One region of the Nocardioides bizhenqiangii genome, then DNA from elsewhere that is predicted to be linked to it. Evidence: predicted binding sites of a transcription regulator. Region 1 holds the regulator's gene; each other region holds the start of a gene.
What was found. The regulator LexA, encoded in region 1, represses DNA repair genes until DNA is damaged. The targets are predictions, from matches to a motif close to TCGAACANNTGTTCGA.
Positions count from the first base shown of each region.

Region 2: SHK19_RS18015 (alpha-ketoglutarate-dependent dioxygenase AlkB) is a predicted target of LexA. The motif match lies at 1,506-1,521, and genes of this name have one in related genera.
Region 3: SHK19_RS09130 (HNH endonuclease signature motif containing protein) is a predicted target of LexA. The motif match lies at 2,231-2,246, and genes of this name have one in related genera.

Region 1 covers NZ_CP141059.1:682,176-686,382, forward strand. The annotation lists gene SHK19_RS03320 (patatin-like phospholipase family protein) at 1-590, shown strand, start outside; gene SHK19_RS03325 (1-acyl-sn-glycerol-3-phosphate acyltransferase) at 587-1,606, shown strand; gene lexA (transcriptional repressor LexA) at 1,610-2,329, opposite strand; gene SHK19_RS03335 (LysM peptidoglycan-binding domain-containing protein) at 2,578-2,919, shown strand; gene SHK19_RS03340 (PKD domain-containing protein) at 3,141-3,629, opposite strand; gene SHK19_RS03345 (DUF6318 family protein) at 3,908-4,207, opposite strand, start outside.
Region 2 covers NZ_CP141059.1:3,705,322-3,709,528, reverse strand. The annotation lists gene SHK19_RS18025 (DUF2207 domain-containing protein) at 1-71, shown strand, start outside; gene SHK19_RS18020 (LemA family protein) at 121-681, shown strand; gene SHK19_RS18015 (alpha-ketoglutarate-dependent dioxygenase AlkB) at 861-1,484, opposite strand; gene SHK19_RS18010 (GntR family transcriptional regulator) at 1,604-2,326, shown strand; gene SHK19_RS18005 (hypothetical protein) at 2,345-2,710, opposite strand; gene SHK19_RS18000 (hypothetical protein) at 2,806-3,183, shown strand; gene SHK19_RS17995 (hypothetical protein) at 3,185-4,012, shown strand; gene SHK19_RS17990 (DUF4031 domain-containing protein) at 4,045-4,207, shown strand, end outside.
Region 3 covers NZ_CP141059.1:1,894,891-1,899,097, forward strand. The annotation lists gene SHK19_RS09125 (DNA gyrase/topoisomerase IV subunit A) at 1-1,954, opposite strand, end outside; gene SHK19_RS09130 (HNH endonuclease signature motif containing protein) at 2,363-3,604, shown strand; gene SHK19_RS09135 (DUF4304 domain-containing protein) at 3,680-4,207, shown strand, end outside.

The sequences.
Region 1 (4,207 bases):
CGTGGACGCAGCTGCGCCGCGCGTGGCGGACCGGCACTCACCTGCACTCGGCGGAGCCGTTGCGTCAACGCCTGGAGAGGGAGTTCGCGGGCGTCCGGTTCGAGGACCTCGCGGTCCCGTTCCAGTGCTGTGCGTCCCACATCGAGCGGGCGTCGGAGCACTGGTTCACGACGGGCCCGGTCGTCCCGGCGGTGCTGGCCTCGGCCGCCGTACCAGGGCTGTTGCCGCCGGCGGAGGTCGACGGCGAGCACTACCTCGACGGTGGGATCGTGAACTCGATCCCGGTCGGGCGCGCTGCCGAGCTGGGCGCGCGCCGGATCTTCGTGCTCCAGGTCGGTCGCGCCGAGCGGCGGTTGAGCCCGCCACGCCGGCCCTGGGAGGTCGCCCGGGTGTCCTTCGAGATCGCCCGCCGGCACCGGTTCCATCGCGAGCTGGACGCGTTGCCGGCCGACGTCGACGCCTATGTCCTGCCGTCCGCCGTCACCGCGGACGACGACTCGCCGTTGGCCTACCGGGACGCCTCGGCAGTCCACCGGCGGATCGAGGCGGCCTACCGGGCCGGACTCACCTATCTTGCGGAGGTCGCATGATCCATCCCGCGATCGCCTGGGTCATCCGACGGTTCGTCCTCGCGCCGCTGCTCATCCTGCTGACCGTGACCCTGTGGACCAGCCTGCCGCTGTGGTTGCTGGCGACCGGGATCGCGTCGGCGTTCGTCCCCGGCTGGTTGCGACCGGTGCGCCTGCTCTGGGTCGGGCTGCTGCACCTGACGCTGGAGACCCTGGCCCTGGTCGCCCTGTTCGCGCTGTGGATCGGCTCGGGATTCGGTTGGCGGCTACGCCGGCCGTGGTTCGAGCGGATGCACTACGCGATCATGCGGACCTACCTGGTGGTCTTCTTCCGGGAGGCGCGGCGCGTGCTGCGGCTGAAGATCGAGACGGTCGGCACGGCGCCGGACGCGTTCCCAGGGCATCCGCTGCTGGTGTTCTGTCGTCACGCCGGCGTGGGCGACTCGTTCTCGATCATGTACGCGTTGATGCACTGGTACCACCGCGAGCCGCGGATCGTGCTCAAGGAGATGCTCGCCTGGGACCCGGCGCTGGGCGTGATGCTCGCGCGGGTGCCGAGCCGGTTCGTGTCGCACCGTCCCGGTCGGGATCTCGAGGCCGAGGTCGGCGACCTCGCCCGCCACCTCGACGCCAACGACGCGTTCGTGATCTTCCCCGAGGGAGGCAACTTCACGAAGGGGCGGCGCACCCGGTCCATCGCCCGGCTCCGGAAGCTCGGCCGCGAGGACATGGCTGTCCGCGCCGAGGCGATGTCCCACGTCCTCGCGCCGCGACCGGGCGGCGCGCTCGCAGCGCTCGAAGCATCGCCCGAGGCAGACGTCCTGCTGGTCGCGCACACCGGGCTCGACCACATCGACTCGCTCGGCGACATCTGGCGCGAGCTGCCGATGGACAAACGGCTGCAGATGGGGTGGTGGCGCGTGCCCCGGGATGAGATCCCCACGGGTCGCGAGGAGCAGATCACCTGGCTCTTCGACTGGTGGCAACGGATCGACGACTGGGTCGACGAGCACAAGCCGGAAGAGCTACCGCGCTAGCGATCACACCCGCCGGAGGACCGCCGTCACCTTGCCGAGGATCGTCGCGTCGGTGCCGTCGATCGGCTCGAACGCGTCGTTGTGCGGGAGCAGCCAGACCCTGCCGTCCTTGCGCTGGAAGGTCTTCACGGTGGCCTCGCCGTCGATCATCGCGGCGACGATCTCGCCGTTCTCGGCGGTCGGCTGCTGGCGGATCACGACGTAGTCGCCGTGGCAGATCGCGGCGTCGATCATCGACTCACCGCTGACCTCGAGCAGGAACAGTTGGCCGTCGCCGACGAGCTGGCGGGGGAGCGGGAAGACGTCCTCGATCCGCTCCTCGGCGAGGATCGGGCCACCGGCCGCGATCCGGCCGACCATGGGCACGTTGGTGGGGACGGGAGCGGAGTCGCCGAAGCCGGTCTCGTCGTACGACGTCTCCGACGCCGAGCCGACCGCCTGCCGGCGCATGGTCTCGGGCAGCACGACCTGGAGGGCGCGGGGGAGGCTGGGGTCCTTCTTGAGGAAGCCCTTCTCCTCCAGCACGCGCAGCTGGTGGGCGACGCTCGAGGTGCTGGTCAGGCCGACGGCCTTGCCGATCTCGCGCATGCTCGGGGGATAGCCGCGCTGGTCGATGCAGTCCTTGATGTGCTGGAGCACTCGCTGCTGCCGCGGCGTGAGCCCGCTCGCGTCGGGCGGGCCGTCGGGAAGCTCGCTGACCTTCTTCGCCCTGTCGTTTGGCATGGCTCGACGGTAACCCCAATCACACCTCGGTTTCAAACATCTGTTCGAACCTGCGTGTCGCGACACGCCCTCGAACAAACTTTCGAGCCGGTCCTTGAACCGTTCGAACAAGTGATCTAGTCTCGTACATGTGTTCGATCGAACTGTTGATCGAACGGTCTCTGTCGGAGGTCCTCGATAGACATCACTCGAACACACCAGATCCCCCGGGCTCCGAGAGTCGGAGCCCTTCCCCCGGAGGTCACACGATGAGCACGATCACTTTCACCCCGCAGGTCAGCTACAGCGCTCGTCAGGTGCGCCTCACCCGGCGTGGCCGGCTGGTGGTCTTCGGTTTCGGGGTGCTGCTGGCCTTCGCGCTGGGCGTGTGGTTCGCGGCCGGTTCGGTCGCCACCCAGGACGCCGGCGTCAAGCAGGTGGAGGTCGTGACCGTCGCTCCCGGCGAGACCCTGTGGGACATCGCCGCCGACGCCACCGCCGTGACCGGCGAGGGCGACGTGGGCGCCATGGTCGAGCGCATCCAGGAGATGAACAGCCTCGACTCGAGGATGGTCCTCGCCGGCCAGACGCTCCGGATCCCCACCGACTGACGACCCGGTGGTCGAGTAGCCCGAGCCGCCAGGCGAGGGCGTACCGAGACCCCGCAACTGAACAAACTTCGTCCGCGACCTCGACCCCCGCGGACGACAGGGCCCACTGCCCGGGCCCGAAGGGGAAGACGAAGGGCGGACCCGTGACCCCGGGTCCGCCCTTCGCGCCTTTCGTCGGTGGTCGAGTAGCCCCGAGCCGCCAGGCGAGGGCGTATCGAGACCTAGCCGCCGTAGCCGACGAGGGTCGGTCTGGCTTCGATCGCTTCCAGGTTGGCGGGCGCGCCCTCGATCGTGACGCTGCCCGGTACCGACTGCCACGCACCGCCACCGACCCGGTAGTCCGCAACCCAGGTGGTGTCCATCGCCGGCCGGTAGTCGCCCTTCTTCAGGTAGTTGTGGGTGATCAGCAGCTTCGGGTACGGCGCGCCGGGCTTGCTGGTCGTGATCGACTCGCCGTCACCGAAGTGCCAGGTGTACGAGTGCGCCCAGATCCGCAGGTCGACCCGCTGCCCGAGCAGGGTGACGGTCCGGTTGAGCGTCCGCTCCTCGGTGAAGAAGTTCGTCTTGAAGTTCACCAGCGTCTGGCCGCCCGGAGGCTGGATGGAGAAGGTCGAAGGCGGGAGGGAGATCCGACGGAATGCGGTGGCGACGACATCGTCGGTGACGACCGGCGGCCCGCCATCGGAGGGGCACCAGTAGGAGTCGTTCACGCGCTGCCCGTTCGGGAGCTCAATCCACGAATGGATCTTGAACGTGCCGTCCGGACAAGTGAGCTCGCCAGTGCACACTCCGACACACGCTGGCTCTTGGCGGTAGGTCCCCACTTGCTGAACAGGGTCGGTCGACGGCGGGACGGTCGACCCGCCGTTCGACTCTTTTACGCCAGTCGCAAAGCTGTCCTCGTCGGCATCGACCCATGGATCGTCGAGTGCTGCTGCGTCGCCGAATCGCAAGGTCAGCACAATCAATATGAGCGCAAGTAGGCGACTCATGGGACGTCCAAGAATGTGATCTGCCACGAGCCGTTTGCACGCTCCAGCCCGAAGAGGAAGTTGAGCTCGCCAGCTCGCACGTTCTGGTTGAGGTCGCCCGCGCCAACGGTTCGGGAGCGGTTCACCTTGACGCGCGTCGACACGTTCCAAGCACCGCTCGGCGTTTGCCCAGGAATCGCCTTCTTGAGTTCGAAGCTGCCGCCGAGAATGCGGCCTCCTCGCTTGTAGACCCGGCTGATGGATTTGATCCCGCCGTTGCAGCCTTCGCACGAGGGGACCGACAGGGTGCTGAGAAG
Region 2 (4,207 bases), 1.5 Mb from region 1:
GCTCGTCGTCGAGCGGCGGGGGTGGCGGAGGTGGTGGCGGCGGTGGTGGCGGCGGCGGTGGCTCCTGGTGACCTCGCTGACCCGCTACGGTTCTCCTGACTCCGAGAGAGGGATCTCCCCATGATCTACGTCATCATCGCCATCGTCGTCCTCGTCCTCCTGGTCGTCTTCTTCGTCGTCGGCTTCAACAAGCTGCGCAAGCAGGATGTCGCCGCCGAGGAGGCGCTGGGTGGCATCGACGTGCAGCTCACCCGTCGCGCGGACCTGATCCCCAACCTGGTGCAGACGGTCAAGGGGTACGCCGCGCACGAGTCGGGTGTGTTCGAAGAGGTCACCAAGGCCCGGGCCGGCGTGGCAGCGGCGGCAGCCGGCGACGACGTACCGGCAAAGGCGGCCGCGGACGCCGCGCTCCAGCAGGCGCTGGTCAAGGTCAACGCGGTGGCAGAGGCCTACCCGGACCTCAAGGCCGACGCGAACTTTCGCGACCTCCAGGACCAGCTGGCCAAGACCGAGGACCAGATCGCGTTCGCCCGGCAGTACTACAACGACGCGACCGCCCAGCTCAACCAGTCGGTGCGAACGATCCCGTGGATGTTCTTCTCCGGCGTCGCCGGGGTCAAGGAGCGCGAGTTCTACGACGCCCCGACCGATCACACCGCCGCTCCCGGTGTGGAGTTCTGATCAATTGCGCGAGCGTGTCGCAGATCGTGCGACACCGCCCGGACCATCGCAAGGCTCGGCCCGGGGGCGCCGCACGATGCGGCTTCGCCGCAGTGCGCCACGCTGCCGCGCCGCAGTTGACGTAAGCGGGACGAGAGGTTGCCTGGCGGCGAGCGGACGCCAGGCAGCGGATTGTCGAGTCAGAACACGTTGAGAGGCCTGAACTGGATCGAGATCCGGGGTCCCGCTGACGCCACCTTCGGCACTGAGTGCTCCCAGGTGCGCTGGCAGGTGCCACCCATGACCAGCAGGTCGCCGTGACCCATCTCGAACGACAGCGACTCGGCGCCGTCGGACCGGTCGCGCGGACGGAGGGCCAGTCGGCGCGGGTCGCCGACGGACACGATGGCGACCATGGTGTCGTGCGTGCTGCCCCGGCCGATCGTGTCGCCGTGCCAGGCGACGCTGTCGCGGCCGTCGCGGTAGTAGCAGCACCCGGCGGTGCGGAACGGCTCCCCGAGCTCCGGCAGGTAGTGCTCCGTCAGCGCCTCGCGGGCGTCGGTGAGGACGGGATGGGGCAGCTCCTCGCCGATCATGTAGGTGTAGACGAGGCGGGGTACGTCGACGATCCGGTCGTACATCCGGCGCCGCTCCGCCCGCCACGGGACGTCCCTCACCATGGTGGCGAAGACGTCGTCCGGCGCGACCAGCCACGCGCGGGCCACGTCGACCCATGCTCCGGCGCCGAGCTCGTGCCGCTCGAGCTCGTCGAAGCGGAGCTCGCTCGCCGAGCCGCCGGCGAAGAGAGTGCTCTGGAAGTCCATGCCCCGAGATTACCCCGTCGTTCGAACACCTGTTCCCATCAAACTTCGGTGTCGGGGGTGGAAAGACATGTTTTCGGCGTTCTCGGGACGGGCGACCTACACAGCCCTAACCTTCGATTGTGGAGACAGTCGACAGGGGAACGGCTGACCGACGCGCCCTCAAGCACGTGGCGATCCGAGAGTACGTGCGGGACCTGGTCGCCGGGTGCGCACCGGGCACTGCCGCCCCATCAGAGCGCGACCTGGTCGAGCGCTTCAGCGTGGCCAGGATGACCGTTCGGCAAGCCCTGGACGCCTTGGTGACCGAGGGTGTGCTGCAGCGCTTCCCGGGCCGTGGGACGTTCGTCGCACCGCCGCGGCGCCGGCCGAGCCGGGTCGCGAGCTTCACCGAGGACATGGCCGGCCGCGGCGCCGTCGCCGAGAGCCGGACCCTCCTCGCCGAGAAGGTCAAGTCGCCCGCCGGTGTCGCCCGTGCCCTCGGCCTCGTGCCCCGTGAGCCGGTGCTGCGCTGGCGACGACTTCGCCTTGCCGACGGCAGCCCGGTCTGCCTCTCCGACGCCTACATCAGCTCGTCGCTCGTACCGGGGCTGCTCGACGGCCCGGACCTCCCCGACAGCCTGTACGACGAGCTCACCGCCCGCGGCCGTCGCCCCACCTGGGCCGAGGACTCACTGTCCGCGGGGGTCGCCACTCCTGACGAGGCGGCCTTGCTGGAGTGCCCTGAAGGGGCGGTCGTCATCCGGCTGACCCGGCGTGCGCTCTGGGAGGACCGGCCGATCGAGATCTCCCGCAGTGTCTACCGCGCCGACCAGCACACCGTGTCGTTCCAGCTCGGCGGCTGACCCCTCCGCCTCCCTGACTCACTCACCCAGTCTCCCGAGCTCGGCGACGACGGTCCCGGACTCGTCGCACACCCACGACGGGTCGGGGCCCCCGAGGTCGGGCGCGATGTGGAGTGCGTGCAGGGGCGCATCGCCGCATCCTTCGCAGAGCGGCCAGAGGCCGGTGCGATCGGCGCGCCCGTGCACGTCGACCAGCGCGTCCTGGACGTCCTGTGCGATCAACCCGGCGATGTAGGCGGCGCCCTCCGGCCACTGCTGCACCCACCACCGGCGTTGTGAGCACGCCTCGTCCAGCACCGAGACGGTGCCGGCGGTCGCGACGCCGCGAGCCTGCAGGTCGGCCAGCACCGACGCTCGGGCCTCGTAGATCACGCGGTCGTCCACAGGCTCATTGTGCTGCGGTTTGAAAAATGCCCGGGCCCGGGCACCCGTTCGGTCGACCCGCTGCGGGAGCGGCGTCGTACGAAGGGAGAGCTGCCATGACCGATCACTCGCGCACCGCGGACGCTGTCGCCGCCGTCGTCGACGACCTTGCCGGCGACGGCGACATCGACATCACGTCCTGGACCGACCTCGACGGGCTGCCGCGCGACATCGACGTGCTGGCCGCGCAGGCGCACCAGATCTTCCAGCACGCGCGCACCTGGGTGTGCCAACGCGAAGGGTTCGAGCCGAGCCCGATCTGCCTGCTCTCCCCGCTGGCCGAGCTGATGGACGTCTTCGCGCAGGGTTTCGCCGAGGTGGAGCGGATCGCCGTCGCGGACTGGCAGTCGATCCGCGAGGCCGTCGTCGCGACCACGGCCGACCTCAAGGCGGTCGACCAGATGGTCGCCGACTGGCTGCCGGTGGTGGCCTGAGGTGGGCGCCGACCCGTTCCTGGTGGAGGTCACCGGACGGTCCGGGCTGCTCGACGCGACCCCGCTCGACCTCACGTCGCCGGATCTCGGCGGCCACACCCGCCAGCACGATGCCGCGTTCGAGGCGCTCGACGGCGCGCTCTGCCGGATCCGCGACATCATCAACGTCGGCATCGACGCGCTCAACCAGGCCGGGCTGGGCCTGCGCAAGCTGCCCGAGGGCAGCCTCGAGGAGCTGCTGGTGATGCCGCTGACCGGCGACTACCGCCGGATCCGGCAGAACGCGCTCGCCACCGGCCAGTTCCGCGACGCGCTGCGCACCTACTCCGAGAACGCCACCCTGCTGTCGGTCGCCGCCTCGCCCCGGTGGGGCGGGCAGGCCGCGGCCTCGTTCCTGCTCCGCGTCAACGGCCACGCGGTCGCTGCGCGCGGCCTCGGGCTGCTCGTCGCCGAGGCGGCGCCGCTCTTCGAGGTGGTCGCCGACCAGAGCGAGCGGCTGGCGGTCGAGGTCGAGGAGCTGGTGATGGAGCTCCTCGAGCGCGGCGAGCGGGTGGTGCGCAAGCTGTTGTCGCGGGTGGCGGGACCGGCCGGCTGGGCGACCTTTGCCGCGGAGCTCGCCGTCAAGGGCTTCGACGCGGTGACCGACATCATCGAGGACATCGAGCGGATCCTCTGGATCATCGACCGGCTGCTCGAGATGAAGGGGGAGGTCACCGCCTGGGTCGAGGAGCAACGCGAACGGCTCTCCATCCTGCTCGACCTCCTCGACCTCGTGCGCCGCGAGCTGCCTGGCGGGAGCGGTGGTGGTGGCGGCGGGGGCTCCTGGTGAGCGGGTATCGCGGTCCTGGATAGCCTCCGGGGGTGATCCTGATCGACCCGCCGAACGCCCCGGGGCACGGCCGGCTGTGGTCGCACCTGGCCAGCGACGCGTCCTTCGACGAGCTCCACGACTTCGCGCGGCGGGCCGGGATCCCCGCTCGCGGCTTCGACCGCGACCACTACGACGTCCCGGCGGAGCGGTACG
Region 3 (4,207 bases), 1.2 Mb from region 1:
CGGCGAGACGGATGACGTCCCACTCGTCCCTCCCCAGCACCTCGGGGTTGACCCGCTTGACCACGCCCTGGCGGGTGCCGAGCGCGAGGCCCGGCCCGTCGGTGGCGAGGGTGCACAGCGCGAGCGCGCGCTCACCGGCGCCGAGCGAGAGCAGCTCGGACAGCGGGACCCCGCCCTGGAGGTTGGACTCGTTGGCCGACGGCGGGATGGCCGGCAGGTCGAGCACGCCGAGACGGAGGAGGCGACCCGCCGACGTGAGGACGCCGATCTCTCCGCGCGCGGTCGTGCGGACAGCGGAGACGACCACGTCGTGGTTGGCGCGGGCGCCGCCGGTTCCGACCGGCTCGGCGCTGTTGGTGCGGGCGAGGAGGCCGGTGGACGAGAGCAGCGCGAAGCAGGGGTCGTCGGGCACCTCGAGGGGCGCGGCGGACGCGGTCACCGCGCCGGTGCCGGCCGACTGGAGGAGCACGGTGCGGCGCGGCGTACCGAACGTCTTGGCGACCTCGCCCAGCTCGTCGCTGACGACCCGCTTGAGGAGGCCCTCGTCGGCGAGGATCGCTTCCAGCTCCTCGATCTCCCGGCGGAGCGTCTCCTGCTCCTTCTCGAGCTCGATCCGGGAGAACCGGGTGAGCCGGCGCAGCTGCATCTCGAGGATGTAGTCCGCCTGGGCCTGCGACAGGTCGAAGACCGAGATCAGCCGCTCCTTCGCAGCCGCCGAGTCGTCGCTGGTGCGGATCACCTGGATCACCTCGTCGATGTCGAGGAGCGCGATCAGCAGTCCGTCGACCAGGTGCAGCCGCTCGGCCTTCTTGTTGCGGCGGAACTCCGAGCGGCGGCGTACGACGTCGTAGCGGTGGTCGAGGAAGACCGTGAGCATCTCCTTGAGGCCCAGCGTGCGCGGCTGGCCGTCGACGAGCGCGACGTTGTTGATGCCGAAGGTGTCCTCCATCGGCGTCTGCCGGTAGAGCTGCTCGAGCAGCGCCTCGGGCACGAAGCCGTTCTTGACCTCGATCACCAGCCGCAGGCCGTGTGAGCGGTCGGTGAGGTCCTTCAGGTCGGCGATGCCCTGCAGCTTCTTGCCCTGGACGAGGACCTTGATCCGCTCGACGACCTTCTCGGTGCCGACGCCGTAGGGCAGCTCGGTGACGACGATGCCCTTGCGTCGGCCGACGGTCTCGACGCGAGCGGTCGCGCGCATGCGGAAGGTGCCGCGGCCGGTCAGGTAGGCGTCGCGGATCCCGTCGAGCCCGACGATCTTGCCGCCGGTCGGGAGGTCGGGGCCGGGGATGAAGCGCATCAGGCCGTCGACGTCGGTGCCCGGGTGCTTGATCAGGTGGCGCAGCGCCTGCACCACCTCCACCAAGTTGTGCGGCGCCATGTTGGTGGCCATGCCGACCGCGATGCCGGTGGTCCCGTTGACGACCAGGTTGGGGATCGCCGAGGGCAGCACCGACGGCTCCATCTCGCGGCTGTCGTAGTTGGGCCGGAAGTCGACGGTGTCCTCGTCGATCGACTCGGTCATGACCGCGGCCGGCGGTGCCATCCGACACTCCGTGTACCGCATGGCTGCCGGCGGGTCGTCGCCGCCGGGGGAGCCGAAGTTGCCGTGGCCGTCGACCATCGGGAGCCGCATCGCCCACGGCTGCGCCATCCGCACCAGGGCGTCGTAGATCGCGCCGTCACCGTGGGGGTGCAGCCGACCCATCACCTCACCGACGACCCGGGCGCACTTGACGTGGCCGCGATCGGGCCGGATGCCCATGTCGTTGAGCGTGTAGAGGATCCGGCGCTGCACCGGCTTGAGGCCGTCGCGCGCGTCCGGCAGCGCGCGGGAGTAGATGACGGAGTAGGCGTACTCGAGGAACGACGACTCCATCTCGTCGCGGATGTCGGTGTCGAGGATGTGCTCCTCGAAGTCGTCCGGAAGGTCCTGCTTCGTGGTACGCCGTGCCATGCGGGCCATTCTCCCCGGCGGCCCCGACGGGCGAAGGGAGGGCTCGCCGACCTGGGCCGGGAGAGTGCGAATGCTCGGGTCGCAGAGCGTCGTTCCGGAGCCCCGGTGGCCGTGACGAAACCACTCGTGGCAGCGGGTTGCGCGACGCGGGGGTTGCGACCGAAAGGCTTAGGACGGGGAGCGGAGTCACGGGTCGAGCGCCGCGCCCATCTCACGGATCCAGATGGAGAAGCCTGAAAACCAGCCCGATCGTTCAAGTTCAACTTGTCAGGATAGTCGAACTGGTGTACGATTGACCGTAGGTCGCAAGACCCATGTCGTCCACGAGACTCAGCTCTAGGACACCCCGGCACCAGGCCACCGGACACACCCATTCACGTGTGCCCGAGCAGCCGAGAGGGGGTCCGGATGACCAGCCTGCCGCAGACCGCCCACCCGATCGTGGGTGCGGTCGCGACGGCCCGGGACGCGTTGAAGACCGTCCGCGACGTGCAGCCGACGTTCATGGCACCGGCCCAGAAGCAGGCCGCGGTCCTCGAGCTCGACGCGCTGGAGGCGACGCTGGCCGAGCTGCGGCTCCGGGTGCTTGCGAGTGCCGCCGATGCCGCCGAGGAGGCCGGTGCCCGCGACGTCGGTGCCTGGACCGCGCAGCTGACCCGCGCCGATGTGTCGTCAGCCCGGGCCGATGCGCGGTTGGCCGAGGCCCTGGACCGCCGGTGGACCCAGGTCGCGGCCGGGATGGCCGACGGCAAGGTCTCGCTTGCCCAAGCCAGAGTCATCGCCCACGCGTTGGAGGCGCTGCCCGCCGATCTGGACCCCCGCCTGGTCCTGGACGCGGAGGCGCAGATGGTCGCCTACTGCGCGGAGTTCAACCCCACCGAGCTCCGCCGGCTCGGCCGCTACCTCCTCGAGGTCGTCGCCCCGGACATCGCCGAGGCCGAGCTGGCCAAACGGCTCGAGGGTGAGGAGCGCCGGGCGCGGGAGAAGACCAGCCTGCGATCCCGGCTGATCGGCGAGGGCCTGGCCCGGACCACCATCGTCCACCCCGTCCTGGACCGAGACCGGCTGCTGACCTACCTCGAAGCCTTCACCTCACCCCGCAAACACCACGACGCCCTCAGCGGGGAGGAGGACCGGATCCCCTACCCCCGCCGCCTCGGCCAAGCCTTCTGCGCCCTCCTCGAACACCTCGACCCGACCAAGCTCCCCCAACACGGTGGCGATGCGACCACGGTGATGGTCACCATCGGCCTCGACTCCCTCCGCGCCGAACTGGGCGCCGGCAGCATCATCGGCGGCGAACCCCTCTCCGCCACCCAAGTCCGGCGACTGGCGTGCAACGCGGACATCATCCCCGTCGTCCTCGGCGGGAACGGCGAGATCCTCGACCTCGGCCGCACCCGGCGGTTGTTCTCACCCGCCCAACGCAAAGCCATGCGGCTACGCGACCAACGCTGCCGGAGCGAGGGCTGCACCGTCCCCGCCGCCTGGACCGAAGCCCACCACCTCAAACCCTGGGCCACCGGCGGGAACACCGACCTCGACGACGGCATCCTCCACTGCAACTACCACCACCACCTCGCCCACGACCCCAACCACACCACCGAACGACTCCCCAACGGCGACATCCGCTACCACCGCCGCACCTAAACCGACGACTCCGTAGGAACGCCCCCATTGCCGAGAAGCGGTCGGGCGCGTCGGCGGCGTGGCATCGTTCTGCCGGTGACTGCCCAGGACGCCCTCAAGTCCGCCCTTCGTGAGGTCCTGAGTCCGGTTGCCCGTGACCACGGCTACAAGGGGTCGTCCCCCAACTGGCGCAAGTCGTCTGCTGCCGGCGACTGGGCAATAGTCAATGTTCAGTCTTCATCATCGAGTAGCGCCCGCAGTTTGTCCTGCGTCATCAATCTCGCCTTCGCTCCAGAGCCGTGGCTCAGGTGGCACCGATCCCGGCGCGCCCACATGCCGAAAGCAATACCTGAGTCTCTCGGCCTCTACCGGCAGCGCCTCGGGCCAGTCTCAGGACCCACTAGCTCCAGAGGTTGGTGGGAGGTCGTCGACGCCGAGTCGGCCGGAGCTGTCGTCACGGACATGTGCGCCCAGTTGGACCGCGCTGGATGGCCGGTACTGGACGAGATGTTCTCTCGAGAAGCACTGAAGACTCGGCTCGAGGAGGGCGACCTCGGGTTCATCAAACGTGCGCACTTCGAGTACCTCTTCTCGGACGCGGAAGCACTCCTACTCATGGACTCC